DNA from 3 places in the Streptomyces sp. NPDC033180 genome. Region 1 is predicted to be linked to each of the others. Evidence: riboswitches for the same ligand, from Rfam matches in the RefSeq annotation. Region 1 holds a riboswitch; each other region holds the start of a gene.
What was found. Region 1 has a riboswitch for cobalamin ahead of ACZ5WE_RS02420 (ABC transporter substrate-binding protein). Riboswitches for the same ligand answer to the same signal wherever they lie in the genome.
Positions count from the first base shown of each region.

Region 1 (4,458 bases):
CCGCGGTGACCTTCTGGCCGAGCTCCCGCTGCCGGTCGGCGTTCTTCTTCTTCATCCCGTCCAGCTGCTTCATGTAGTCGTCCTTGCGGTTGACCCAGACCCGCGCCCCGCCGTGCTCGACGTCCGCCGAGTGGAACAGCATCGGGCCGTCGCTCGCCGGAGTGTCGCCCGCCACCAGGATGGGCTTCTTCCACTCGTCGATGTACGTGCTGATGGCCGCGGGCTTGCCCTGGTACCAGGTCAACGGCGCCCACAGGTTCGGCGTCAGCTCATGCCCCGCGAGCTTCTTCTCGTCGAAGCGGCCCTCCGCGATCTCCTTGCGGGAGCTGGTGACCTCGCCCGTCTTGCGGTCCTTGAGCTGCAGGCCGACACCGATGACGTTCTCGGGCTTCACGTTGTAGCCGTACTTGGGGTCGGAGAGGACCATGCGTACGAGGTCCTCGCTGGCCGCGCTGACGACGTGGACCTCGATGCCGTGTGCCCGCAACGACTTGTGGAGCTCCTGCATGCCGGTGAAGAACTCGGGCGTCTTGACCTCGGTCTTGGTCAACTTCCCGTCCTCGTAGTACTCGGCGGGGATCGGCTTGTCGTGGGCGAGGAGTTCGTCGACGTACCCCTTGAGCTCCTTCAGCGTGAAGCCCGAGAAGATCTGCGCGGCCCACGGATAGCAGACCTGGTCGTCGACCTCGCAGAGCCGGTTGTAGTAGCTGTAGAGGCTCTCCTTGTGCTTCGCCGTGTCCTTGAAGGGGATGATCTTCAGGGACGGGTCCATCGACTTGCGGGTCAGCACCCCCTTCATCTCCAGGAAGGGCAGGAGGGACTCCTCCAGGTCGTTGCGGTACGTCGTGTTGTCCGCGTCGAAGACGGCGTACGCGCCCTTGTCCTCGTTCTTCGCGATGACCTTGCCCAGCTTCGCCGCGACCGGCTTGGGCCAGTGCTTCAGCTCGGCCGCGGCCTTGGCCGCCGTCCTGGCCGACCTCGCGGAGGCGTCCGCCGCCGTCGCGTCCGTGCTCGGCCAGAACGCCGTGCCCGCGAGTACGGCCGCGGTGAGCGCGCCCGCCGTGCCGATGACGGCCAGCTTGCCTTTTGCCTTTACTGCCATGGTTGTGTGCCCCCTGAGAGCGGTCTGCGCCCCGTCCGGAGCGGCGGGTCATCGTATGAGGTCAGGCGGCGGATTCCCATGATCGGCATCACTGGACGGAACGGGCATGGGACGCCCGTGCGCGGGTAGGCGAGTCGGACGCCCGGCAGGCTTTCGGGCCTGCCTTCGGACCTGCTTCGGAGCGGCGTCCATCGCATACTGGAAGGCATGGAGAGCGTCTCCCGGGAGTTCGTCCGGGCCGCACCGCGGCTCGACGGCATGGTGGTGTCCGCCGTCGGCTACCGCACGAAGGGCGAGCTGCCCGGCCTGCACCGCGGCCTGCCGTCCCCGTACCTGACGCTGATCTTCTCGCTGGACGGCCCCGTCGTCACCGGCCTCACCCCCGAGCAGGCGGGCGGCCGCGACGCCACCCGCACGGACATCGTCCTCGGCGGCCTGCACCAGTCCCCGGCGTACGTCGTCAGGCCCGAGCACGAGGCGGGCATCCAGCTCGCCGTGCACCCGCTCGCCGCCCGCGCCCTGTTCGGCGTACCGGCCGCGGAACTGGCCGGCGACCTGCTGACCCCCGGCGCGGAGGTGATGGGACGCCGCGCCGTCGACGTACGGGAGCTGTTGTGCGAGCAGGGCAGCTGGGAGGAGCGGTTCGCCTCCCTGTCCGCCTACTTGAGGCAGCGCGCGGCCGATGACCGGACCGCGGGATCCGTACGCCCCGAGGTCGCCGAGGCCTGGGCCTGGCTCGCCCGGCACCGGGGCGTCGGCACCCTGCGCGGACTCTCCCGGCACGTCGCGCTCAGCGAACGCCGCCTCACCACGCTCTTCCGCGCCGAGACGGGCCTGACCCCCAAGCAGGCAGGACGCCTGATGCGCTTCCAGCGCGCACGCAACGCCGTCGTACGCCCTGTCGCGGCGGGCGCAGCCCCCGACCTGGCCCGCGTCGCCGCGGACTGCGGTTACTACGACCACTCCCACCTGGTGCGGGACTTCCAGCAGTACACCGGCGTGAGCCCCAGCGGCTGGCTGGCCGAGGAGTGCCGGAATATCCAAGCCGGGAGCCATGGCGGGGGCGAAGAGTAGGTCCCATGAACACCACCGAGAACCAGCCGCAGCCCCAGCCGAGCACCACCTCAACCTCGACGTCCGCCTCCGCCTCCGCCGGGCGTGCCCCCGACGTCTGGCCGACGCTCCAGGCCCACGACGCCCCCGCCCTGATCGACTTCCTGGTCGGCACGGTCGGCTTCCTGCGCACCGCCGTCTACGAGGACGGCGACCGCGTGGCCCACGCCGAGCTCGACTGGCCCGAAGGCGGCGCCATCATGCTCGGCTCGTACGACGAGAAGTCCCAGGAGTGGTGCCTGCAGCCGGGCACCTTCGGCGCGTACGTCGTCACCGACCACGTGGACGACCTCTACCAGCGGCTCACCGCCGCGGGGGTGAAGATCATCCGTGAGATCGAGGACCAGCCCTACGGCAGCAGGGAGTTCGGGATCGCCGACCCCGAGGGCAACAAGTGGTCCTTCGGCACCTACCGCGGCGCACCGAGGCCCGAGAAGGCGTCCTGACCTCGCGTGATGGCAGGCGGCGTGACCCCGCGTGATAGCTTGCGAGCGCCAGTCAACCCACACCAGGGCCAGGGAATCCGGTGCGAATCCGGAACTGACGCGCAGCGGTGAGGGGGAACGGGCGGGGCCACGGCCACTGGGCGTCCACGGACGCCTGGGAAGGCGCCCCGCCCGGCCGATCCCCGAGTCCGAAGACCTGCTGGCACCTTCGCCCGCGCACCGGGCGGCGGAGGTGACGAAGCAGGCCAGGCTCCGCGTATGAGCCGTGAGACTCAAGGGATCGTGTGTCCTCCACCGCCCGTCGTGTACGTAGTTCGGCCCGTCGTGTACGAGTGCCCGTCCTCCTCGCCGCGGCCCTGGCCGTCACGCTGACCTCGTGCGGAGGCGGCTCTTCGACCACCTCCGGCGGGGGCGGGAAGGCCGAGGGCTACCCACTGACCCTCACCTCCTGCGGCAAGAAGGCGGAGATCAAGGCGCCGCCGCGGCGGGCGGTCTCCCTCGACCAGGGCTCCACGGAAATCCTGCTCTCGCTCGGCCTCGCGGACCGCATGGCCGGCACCGGCACCTGGACGGATCCGGTGCTCAAGGGTCTGGAGAAGGACAACGCCAAGGTCGACCGGCTCGCCGACAGCTACCCCTCCTTCGAGAAGGTCCTCGCCCAGGAACCGGACTTCGTGACCGCTTCCTTCCTGGCGACGGTCAGCAAGGGCGGCGTCGCCGACCGCGCCAAGTTCACCGAACTCGGCGTACCCGCCTATGTCTCGCCCTCGGACTGCGCGGGCAAGGACAACAGCGGCGACGGCGACGGCCGCCGCGTCGAGACGCTGACCATGGGCACGGTGTACGGCGAAGTGCGGGACCTGGCCAAGGCGTTCGGGGTCGAGAAGCGCGGGGAACGGCTGATCGCGGACCTGAAGGGCAGGGTGGCGAAGGCGAGTAGGGCGATCAAGAAGGCTGACGCGTCCGACACGACGCTCCTCTACTGGTTCGCCAACTCCGACGCGCCCTACATCGCGGGCTGCTGCGGAGCCCCGGGCATCATCACGCGTGAACTCGGCGTGAAGAACGTCTTCGACGACACCCGGGACGAGTGGCCCCAGATCAACTGGGAGACGGTGGCGGACCGCGACCCGGACGTCCTGGTCATCGGCGACCTCACCCGCAAGTCGCAGACGGCCGAGAGCGCGAAGAAGAAGATCGAGTTCCTGGAATCCAACCCGGTCACCAAGAACCTGACCGCCGTGAAGAAGAAGCGGTACGTGCTGCTGAGCGGCCAGGCCATGAACCCGACGATCCGCACGGTGGACGGCATGGAGCAAGTCGCCGACGCGTTGCGCGAGTTCGGTCTCGCCAAGTGACGGGTGCCGCGGGCGCCCCGGGCGGCATACGCCACAAGCTGCTCCGGCGTCGCGTGGTGCTCCGGCGTCGCGTGGTGCTCCGGCGTCACATGGTGCTCCGGCGTCACATGGTGTTCTGGCGTCACGTGGTGCTCTGGACGGCAGGCCTTGCCGCCCTCCCCCTCTCCGTGGCGGTGGCCGTCACCATCGGCCCCGCGGACATCTCCGTACCGGACGTGTGGTCGGCGGTCGCGGCCCACCTCGGCTGGGGAGAGGCGCGGCTGACGCCCATCCGGGACGGCATCGTCTGGAACCTGCGCATGCCGCGCACGCTCCTCGCGGCGGTCTGCGGCGCGGGCCTCGCCGTCTGCGGCACGGTCCTCCAGTCCGTCCTGCGCAATCCACTCGCCGATCCCTTCGTGCTCGGCGTCTCCTCGGGGGCGTCCACGGGCGCGGTCGC
Region 1 is NZ_JBVIPU010000001.1:515,179-519,636, reverse strand. It holds gene ACZ5WE_RS02435 (HAD family hydrolase) at 1-1,102, opposite strand, end outside; gene ACZ5WE_RS02430 (helix-turn-helix transcriptional regulator) at 1,310-2,176, shown strand; gene ACZ5WE_RS02425 (VOC family protein) at 2,182-2,661, shown strand; cobalamin riboswitch at 2,694-2,879, shown strand; gene ACZ5WE_RS02420 (ABC transporter substrate-binding protein) at 2,994-4,019, shown strand; gene ACZ5WE_RS02415 (FecCD family ABC transporter permease) at 4,127-4,458, shown strand, end outside.

Region 2 (4,458 bases), on a different contig from region 1:
ACTCCTGTCCCCGCTCGGGCCCGAGGAGCGGGAGACGTTGCATGTGCTGCTTTCGCGGATGGCGCATACGGGGGGCGAGGTCTGACCCCCCCCGCATGCGCCGGGATCGTTCGGGTCAGGTCCCCGAGGCCAGCTCCGCCCTCACCTCGCGGGCCGCCGCGACCAGGCTCTCCAGGGAGGCCTTGGTTTCGGGCCAGCCGCGGGTCTTGAGGCCGCAGTCCGGGTTCACCCACAGGCGTTCGGCGGGGATGGCCTCAAGTCCCTTGCGCAGCAAGGCCGCTGCTTCCTCGGTGCTCGGTACGCGCGGGGAGTGGATGTCGTAGACCCCGGGGCCCGCCTCCCGCGGGTAGCCGTGTTCGGCCAGCTCGCGGGCCACCTGCATGTGTGAGCGTGCCGCCTCCAGGCTGATGACGTCGGCGTCGAGGTCGTCGATGGCCTGGACGATGTCGCCGAACTCGGCGTAGCACATGTGGGTGTGGATCTGTGTGTCCGGTCGGACGCCGCTGGTGGTGAGGCGGAAGGACTCCGTGGCCCAGTCCAGGTACGCGGCGTGCTCGGCGGTGCGCAGCGGCAGCGTCTCGCGCAGCGCGGGCTCGTCCACCTGGATGACCGAAGTCCCCGCCGCCTCCAGGTCGTTGACCTCGTCGCGCAGGGCGAGGGCCACCTGACGTGCCGTGTCACCGAGCGGTTGGTCGTCGCGGACGAAGGACCAGGCGAGCATGGTGACGGGGCCGGTGAGCATGCCCTTCACGGGGCGGTCGGTGAGCGAGTTGGCGTACGACGTCCAGCGCACCGTCATCGGTTCGGGGCGTGAGATGTCACCCGCGAGGACCGGCGGGCGCACATAGCGGGTGCCGTACGACTGGACCCAGCCGTGCTGCGTGGCGAGATAGCCGGTGAGCTGCTCGGCGAAGTACTGCACCATGTCGTTGCGTTCGGGCTCACCGTGCACCAGGACGTCGATGCCCGCCTTCTCCTGGAAGGCGAGGACCTCGCGGATCTCCGAGCGGATGCGCTCTTCGTAGCCGTCCGTGTCGATGCGGCCCGCACGCAAGTCGGCCCGCGCCGTGCGCAGTTCGGCGGTCTGCGGGAACGAGCCGATGGTGGTCGTGGGAAGGAGCGGCAGACCGAGGCGGGTCCGCTGGGCCGCCGCACGCTCCGGATAGGCGTGCGCACGGCGGGCGTCGGCGCCCGTGACGGCGGCGACGCGGGAGCGTACGGCCGGGTCATGGGTCAGAGCCGAGCCCGAGCGGGACGCCAGATCGGCGCGGTTGGCGGACAGTTCGGCCGCGATGGCCCCCGTGCCCTGGGCCAGGCCGCGGGCCAGCGTGGCGATCTCGGTGGTCTTCTGATGGGCGAAGGCCAGCCAGCGGGCGATCTGCGGGTCGATGTCACGCTCGGCGGTGGAGTCCAGCGGGACGTGCAGCAGGGAGCAGGACGCGCAGACGTCGACCCGGTCGGCGAGGCCCAGGAGCGTGCCCAGGGTGGAAAGGGACTTCTCCAGGTCGTTGATCCAGATGTTGCGGCCGTTGACGACGCCCGCGACCAGCCGCTTGCCGGGCAGCCCGCCGACGGCGGCGAGATCCTCGAGCTGGCCGGCGGCGGACTCCGTGAAGTCCAGGGCGAGGCCCTCGACCGGAGCCTTGGCGAGCACGGGCAGCGCCTCGCCGAGCCTGCCGAAGTAGGAGGCGACGAGCAGCTTCGGACGGTCGGTGAGAGCGCCCAGGTCGCGGTACGCGCGGGCAACGGTGTTGAGTTCGGCCGGGGTGCGGTCCTGGACCAGGGCGGGCTCGTCGAGCTGCACCCACTCGGCGCCCGCAGCGCGCAGGTCGGCGAGGACCTCCGCGTACACGGGCAGCAGGCGGTCGAGCAGCGTCAGCGGCTCGAAGTCGGCGGCCACGCCGGGCGCGGGCTTGGCGAGCAGCAGATAGGTGACCGGGCCGACAAGGACGGGACGGGCGGCGAGGCCGAGCGCGACGGCCTCCCTGAGCTCGTCCACCTGCTTGGTGGAGTCGGAGGTGAAGACGGTGTCGGGGCCCAGCTCCGGCACGAGGTAGTGGTAGTTGGTGTCGAACCACTTGGTCATCTCGAGCGGCGCCACGTCCTGGGTGCCGCGGGCCATCGCGAAGTAGCCGTCGAGCGCGTCGGTGTCGACGGCCTCGCGGTGCCGCAGCGGGACGGCTCCGACCATGACGCTGGTGTCCAGGACGTGGTCGTAGTACGAGAAGTCACCGGTCGGCACTTCGTGGATGCCGGCGTCGGTCAGGCGCCGCCAGGTGGACCGGCGCAGCTGCGCCGCGGTCTCCCGGAGGGTGTCGGCGGTGACGCGGCCCTTCCAATAGCCCTCGACGGCCTTCTTCAGTTCCCGGTCGGGGCCCTGGCGGGGGTAGCCGTACACGGTGGACCGTGCTGCCGGGGCTGCGGACTTCGCTGTCACGGAAATCTCCTTCGCGAGATGACTCCTGAGGATCCCGGGGACGGGACACGGACGCGAAGGGATGACGAACCGGGCGGACCGAACGCACGCCACCGGCGTGGTGCTCCACCTGATCTGTACGCCGACCCGCCCACGAGGTCACCGGGATGTCCGCGCGTGAGGGATCACGCACGGGCAACGGGCAGGTCTTCGGACTCGCGGGCACACCTGCCGAGGCAGATTCCTACTGGCCGTCGCTTCCCGGACCCGGGCTCGGATCCAGTGCGTATGACGGCGGTCGTTCCCACTCACCGCTGCGGGGCAGTCCCGGATTCCCACCGGGTTCCCTCTTGCGACGCGTCTGCCTGGCGGGCAGGGCGAACCAGCTGCACCGATCAGGCTAGAGGGTGGTCGGCTTCTTGGGCAGTACTGATCACATTCCGGACCGTGAGGTGAGACACGGGCCCGTGGGCGGGGCGGGCACATGGGTGGGGCGGGCACATGGGCGGGGCGGGCACATGGGCGGGGCGGGCACGTGAAGGGGCGCGGAACAGATCACCACTCTGTTCCGCGCCCCGCTCACAGCAGCCGCGGGCCCCTCAGCCCGGCGGCGGACCCGGGCCCCTCAGCCCCGGTCGTAGAGGTGGAACCCGCGTCCGCTCTTGCGGCCGAGCAGCCCCGCTTCGACCATGCGCGAGAGCAGCGGCGGCGGGGCGTACAGGGGTTCCTTGAACTCTTCGTAGAGAGATGCCGCGATGGAGGCGACCGTGTCCAGGCCGATCAGGTCCGCCAGCTTGAGCGGGCCCATCGGGTGTGCGCAGCCGAGCTCCATGCCCGCGTCCACGTCGGCCGCCGTCGCGAAGCCGGACTCCGTCATGCGGATCGCCGAGAGGAGGTAGGGCACGAGCAGCGCGTTGACGACGAAACCCGCCCTGTCCTTGGACCGCACGACCGTCTTGCCCAGCGTGTACGTGGCGAAGTCCTCGACGGCGGCGACGGTCTGCGCGGCTGTGTGCAGCGAGGAGACGACCTCGACCAGGGGAAGGACGGGTGCGGGGTTGAAGAAGTGCAGTCCGATGACGCGGTCGGCCCGATGGGTCGCCATGCCCAGCCGCATGACCGGGATGGAGGAGGTGTTGGTGGCGAGGATCGCCCCGGGGTCCTCGACGACCTTGTCCAGGGCGGCGAAGATCTCCGTCTTCGCCGCCGTGTCCTCGACCACCGCCTCGACGACGAGGTGGCGGTCGGCCAGGTCGTCCAGGCTGCCGGTGACGACCATGCGGGCCAGGGCGTCCTCGGCGTCGGCGCGGTCCAACGTGCCGCGTTGGACGGCGCGTTCGAGTGACGTGGCAACGCGTTCGCGGGCGGCGCGGGCGGCGAGGGCGTCGGCCTCGCACACCACGGTGTCGAGGCCGGCGCGGGCGCACACCTCGGCGATTCCGGCGCCCATCCGGCCCCCGCCCACCACACCGACCCGGCGGATGGCCGCGGTCATGACTGTCCCTGCGAACGGCGCACGAGCGGCTGGTCCACGAGGTGGCGGCGGTAGGCGTCGGTGGTGAAGAACGAGGGCAACTCGCGTGCCAGTGCGCTCCGTTCGAAGAGACCGCGGATCTCGTCGAGGGGCGCCCACGGGTACTGCGCCCCCAGGGCGGCGAGCTCGTCCTCCACCAGCGCGAGCACGGTCGCCCGATCCACCACCCGATGGCGCAGCCACTGCCAGATCTGCACCCGGGCGATCTCGGCCGTGGCGGCGTCCTCCATCAGGCCGTACAGGGCGAGGGCCCCCTGCCCGCGCAGCCAGGCGGCGAAGTAGCGCAGGGCGACCGCGATGTTGGTGCGCACGCCCTCCGACGTGGGTGGTGCGCTGACGCGGCGCACGGACAGCAGCTGGGCCGCCGTCACCTCGACGTCGTCGCGGGTGCGGTCGATCTGGTGCGGGCGGGTGTCGAGTACTCCGTCGAACACCTCGCGGCATACGGGGACAAGCGCGGGGTGGGCGACCCATGAGCCGTCGAAGCCGTCCTCGACTTCGCGTTCCT
Region 2 is NZ_JBVIPU010000009.1:112,756-117,213, reverse strand. It holds gene ACZ5WE_RS24035 (MarR family winged helix-turn-helix transcriptional regulator) at 1-85, shown strand, start outside; gene metE (5-methyltetrahydropteroyltriglutamate--homocysteine S-methyltransferase) at 116-2,437, opposite strand; cobalamin riboswitch at 2,601-2,818, opposite strand; gene ACZ5WE_RS24025 (3-hydroxybutyryl-CoA dehydrogenase) at 3,042-3,911, opposite strand; gene aceB (malate synthase A) at 3,908-4,458, opposite strand, start outside.
Region 2: it holds a riboswitch for cobalamin, as region 1 does, so the genes downstream of both, metE (5-methyltetrahydropteroyltriglutamate--homocysteine S-methyltransferase) here and ACZ5WE_RS02420 (ABC transporter substrate-binding protein) in region 1, are expected to answer to the same signal.

Region 3 (4,458 bases), on a different contig from region 1:
CGTCGTCGTACGCGTAGGAAGCGCCGCGCAGAGCGACCAAGGGCCCGCTCGGCTCGCGAGGAGCGCTGGGCTCGCTCGGCTCGCTCATGGAAGAAGCCTTTCCAGTACGAGGGTGAGGGCCACCAGGCCCATGAGGAGGACCGTGCTGGCGGCCACGAAGCTCCGTGAGATCCGGGCGTCGGGCACGAGCACCCGCAGGGTTCCGTCGTACCCGCGGCCGGCGAGCCCGGCCTGGAGCCGGCCCGCCCGGTCGAAGGCCCGCACAAACGCGGTGGCGCCAAGTCCGCCGAGGGAGCGCCAGGTGGCGGCCCGGGTGGTGTGGCCGAGGCGCGCGGCCTGCGCCTGCCGGATCCGGCTCATGGAGTCCAGGAGCAGGAAGCTCATCCGGTACATGACGAGTGCCACGTCGACGACCGGCGCCGGTACACCCGCCCTCACCAGGCGGGGCAGCAGGTCCGACAGAGGCGTGGTGAAGGCGAACAGCAGGACGCCGAGCGAGGCCGCCGATGTGCGCAGGAGCAGTCCGGCCGCCCGCGCGGGTCCGCCGTCGGCGAGCGTGACGAACCCTTCGGGTCCGCCGAGTTGGACGAGCAGGGTCAGGGCGCCGGTGACGCAGAAGCCGAGCGGTACGCGGTAGGCACGCCACAGTGTGCGCGGCGGCACTCCGGCGGGCCCGAGCAGCACGGCGAGCGCGGCGACGAGGACGAGGGCGGCACCCGGCCAGGGCGGCAGGGACACGGCCACGACCGTGAGGCCGAGCCCGAGCACGGCCTTGTCCACGGGGTGGCGGCGGCGCCAGCGACTGCTGTGCGCCGCCGCGTCGATGGGCAGCAAGGGGGGTCAGACCTGTTCGGTGTCGGCCCGGGTGCTCTGAGCGTCAGCGGTCTTCTCCGCGGGCGCCCCCTCGGTTTCGGCCCGCGCGATCTCCGCGCCCTGGCGGCGCCCCTTGCGCAGACCGAAGTAGTACGCGAGGACACCCGCGCCCAGCGCCGCCTGCAGCGCGAAGAGCGCCGACTCGACCTCTCCGGAGGGGGGTTCGTACAGCGGTGAGAACCACGGCTCGTAATCCGGCTTGATCTCCGTGATCGCGGTCTCGGCCTGGGCGTCGGCCCCGGCGAACGGCTCCTTCTCGTCGTCGCCGAGCCCGAGCGCCAACGGCAGCACCGCGAGGGCGGCGACGATGAGGAGGAGCAGAGTGTTGATCTTCGCGTTCCGACTCATCAGGCGCTGGCCCCCGTCTCCGTCGTCTTGGTCGTCTCGACCGTCTTCGGGCCCTGCCGCTTGCCCTGGAGCAGCACGCCGAGCCGCGTGAGCTCGCCCTTGCTGGACTGCACGAGCAGCCGCATCACGATGACGGTGAGCAGCCCCTCGCTGACCGCGAGGGGGATCTGCGTGACGGCGAAGATGCCGCCGAACTTGCCCAGGGCGCCGAGGAATCCGCTGCCGGGGTCGGGGAAGGCCATGGCGAGCTGGACGCTGGTGACGCAGTACGTGGACAGGTCGGCGACGAACGCCCCGAAGAACACGGCGACCATGAGCGGCACGTCATACCGCTTCAGGAGCCGGTAGACGGCGTATCCGGCCCATGGCCCGATGATCGCCATGGAGAAGACGTTGGCGCCGAGTGTGGTGAGCCCGCCGTGGGCGAGCAGCAGTGCCTGGAACAGCAGCGTGATGGTGCCAAGCACCGTCATGATCGGCGGCCGGAACAGGATCGCGCCGAGCCCGGTCCCCGTCGGATGCGAGCAACTGCCCGTGACGGATGGGATTTTCAGCGCGGAAAGGACAAAAGTGAAGGCTCCGGAGGCGCCCAGGAGCAGGGTGCTCTCCGGGTGTTCCTTGACCTCACGGGTGAGGGAGCGGACTCCGTGGACGACAAACGGCGTGGACGCAACGCCCCAGGCGATCGCGTGCGCCGGTGGGAGGAAACCCTCGGCTATGTGCATGGCTAAGCAGACCCTCTCCAGCACCTCGTGGATGGACAACGCGCCTTGGCCGGTCTCCTGGCTGACGGGTCGTACCGACCGGACTCCGCCTTCCCGGGTACGCGCGTACCCAGTGGCTGCCGCGAGGGCTGGAGCCGGACTTCCCGATCACAGTGGCGAGGGCCGCACCGGCATCACACCGATTTCCCGAGCACCAAGGCGTGGCGACCCTAGTGCGCAATCGAGTCAACTGACAACTTGCGGGACCACCCCACCTGTCGCACGCGCGAGCGCACACGACCAGGGCGTACGCCCCTGGTCAGCCCAGGTGCCTCGGCCCGTGCGCGGTCGGCACGCGCCACGTTCCCCAGGAGGCCGGGGAACCGCCACCGGCTCAGCACCCCGTCTCAGGAGTGTGTGAAGCCGGGGGGCCGCTTCTCGACGCATGCGGCCATGCCCTCCCTCTGGTCCGCGGTCGCGAACACGGCGTGGAACAAGCTGCGTTCGAAGCGCACGCCCTCCGCGAGGGTCGTCTCGAAGGCGCGGGACACCGCTTCCTTCGCCATCATCGCGACGGGCAGGGACATCCCCGCGACGGTCTCCGCGACGGAGAGGGCCTCTGTGAGGAGTTCGTCGGCGGGCACCAGCCGCCACCGAGCGCACAGCCGGAGACGGCCACGACCGTCGGGGTACGCAGCACCCCCAGCCGGTCCCATGCGGCGAACCAGTCGCTGAGGTACATGTCCAGGTAGCTTCGGACTTCGCCAGTGCCGTGTGGATGGCAGCACACTCCCCGGTCACAGTGTCGGGACCCGCCCCTCCCCGCCGCACAGCGCGAGAGTCCGGGCGGGATGACGTGGCCCGAGGAAGACCACGACGCCCTTGCCGTCTGGAGAGGGATGCGTCGCCTGGGTCCAGCCCTGACGGTCGTAGAAGCTCATGGCCTGCGCCGACCGGACCGAAGTCAGCAGCCAGACACGGTCGTCGGGAGCACCGGCGGCCATCGCCCCAAGGAGTGCGGCCCCGATTCCGGTGCCCTGCGCGGTGGGGCGCACGGCGAGTTCGTCTATCTCACGGGCTCCGCACAGCCACGACAGGGCGCGCTCGGCGCCGAGTCCGGCCACCGCCTGCGGGTAACAGCGGTCGGCGGGAAAGGGGTCGGGCGTGGTCCACCCGGTGGTGAACCCGGCGATGTCCGTCCCCTCAAGGGCGATGGCCGCGGTGAAGCCGGGGCGCCGTACGTCGCCCGCGAGCCGGACCGCGAACTCCGCCACCCTCTCCTCGTCCTCGTACCAGGGCGGCACGCGGAAGGCTTCGGCATAGACGGTGCACAAGGCGTCGATGTGCGCGAGCAGTTGCTCGCCGCGCAGGAGCCGGACGACCGCCGTCATCAGGCCGCCCTCGCCGCGGCCGCCCTCGGCTGCAGGGCCGCGTACGCCAGCGGGGCTGACGGGTCGATCGACACGTCCCAGGGAGCGGGCTCGGCACCGGCGCGCACGAGCAGATCGCCGACGGCGGCGATCATCGCGCCGTTGTCCGTGCACAGGGTCATCGGGGGCACGCGCAGCCGCACCCCGGCGGCGGCGCACCGCTCCTCGGCGAGCGACCGCACCCGCGAGTTGGCGGCGACTCCGCCGACCACGACGAGGGTTCCGACCCCGTGATCCCGGCAGGCGGCAAGCGCCTTGCGGGTCAGAACGTCCGCGACGGCCTCCTGGAGCGAGGCCGCACCGTCGGCCACCGGAAGATCACGGCCCGCGTGCCCCTCGGCCCAGCGCGCGGCGGCGGTCTTGAGGCCGGAGAAGGAGAAGGCGTACGGGTCGTCCTTCGGCCCGGTGAGCGGGCGGGGGAAGGCCACCGCGCGCGGGTCGCCGCTCCGGGCCGCGCGGTCGATGGCGGGGCCTCCCGGATAGGGCAGTCCGAAGACGCGGGCGACCTTGTCGAAGCACTCGCCCGCCGCGTCGTCCAGCGTGTCCCCCAGGTGCACGATCGGATCGCGGGCCAGGTCCCGGACGAGCAGCAGGGAGGTGTGCCCGCCGGAGACGATGAGCACCACGCAGGGATCGGGCAGCGGGCCGTGCTCCAGCGAGTCGGCGGCGACGTGCCCGGCCAGGTGGTGCACCCCGTACAGCGGGACATCGAGCCCATAGGCCAGGGTCCTGGCCCCCGCGAGGCCGACCTGCAGCGCGCCGGACAGACCGGGCCCCGTGGTGACCGCCACCGCGCCGATGTCGGAGAGCTTCAGACCCGCCTGGTCGAGGGCGCGGTGGACGACCGGGGTGAAGGAGTGCAGATGCGCTCGCGCGGCGATCTCGGGGACCACTCCGCCGAACCGGGCGTGCTCGTCCATGCTCGACGCCACCGCATGGGCGAGCAGACGCCCCTGCGAGACGATCCCCGCTCCGGTCTCGTCGCACGACGACTCGATCCCCAGCACAATGCGCCCCGCTGCCACCGGCGTCTCCTTCCCCTACAGCTTTCTTTCTGCAGGTGGAGTGTAGTTGCAACCGATGTGCAATAAGACCTTCAGGTC
Region 3 is NZ_JBVIPU010000009.1:104,016-108,473, forward strand. It holds gene ACZ5WE_RS23975 (energy-coupling factor ABC transporter ATP-binding protein) at 1-88, opposite strand, end outside; gene cbiQ (cobalt ECF transporter T component CbiQ) at 85-834, opposite strand; gene ACZ5WE_RS23985 (energy-coupling factor ABC transporter substrate-binding protein) at 841-1,221, opposite strand; gene ACZ5WE_RS23990 (energy-coupling factor ABC transporter permease) at 1,221-1,946, opposite strand; cobalamin riboswitch at 1,977-2,159, opposite strand; partial or broken gene ACZ5WE_RS23995 (enoyl-CoA hydratase-related protein) at 2,333-2,682, opposite strand; gene ACZ5WE_RS24000 (GNAT family N-acetyltransferase) at 2,723-3,316, opposite strand; gene tsaD (tRNA (adenosine(37)-N6)-threonylcarbamoyltransferase complex transferase subunit TsaD) at 3,316-4,380, opposite strand; gene ACZ5WE_RS24010 (short-chain fatty acyl-CoA regulator family protein) at 4,452-4,458, opposite strand, start outside.
Region 3: it holds a riboswitch for cobalamin, as region 1 does, so the genes downstream of both, ACZ5WE_RS23990 (energy-coupling factor ABC transporter permease) here and ACZ5WE_RS02420 (ABC transporter substrate-binding protein) in region 1, are expected to answer to the same signal.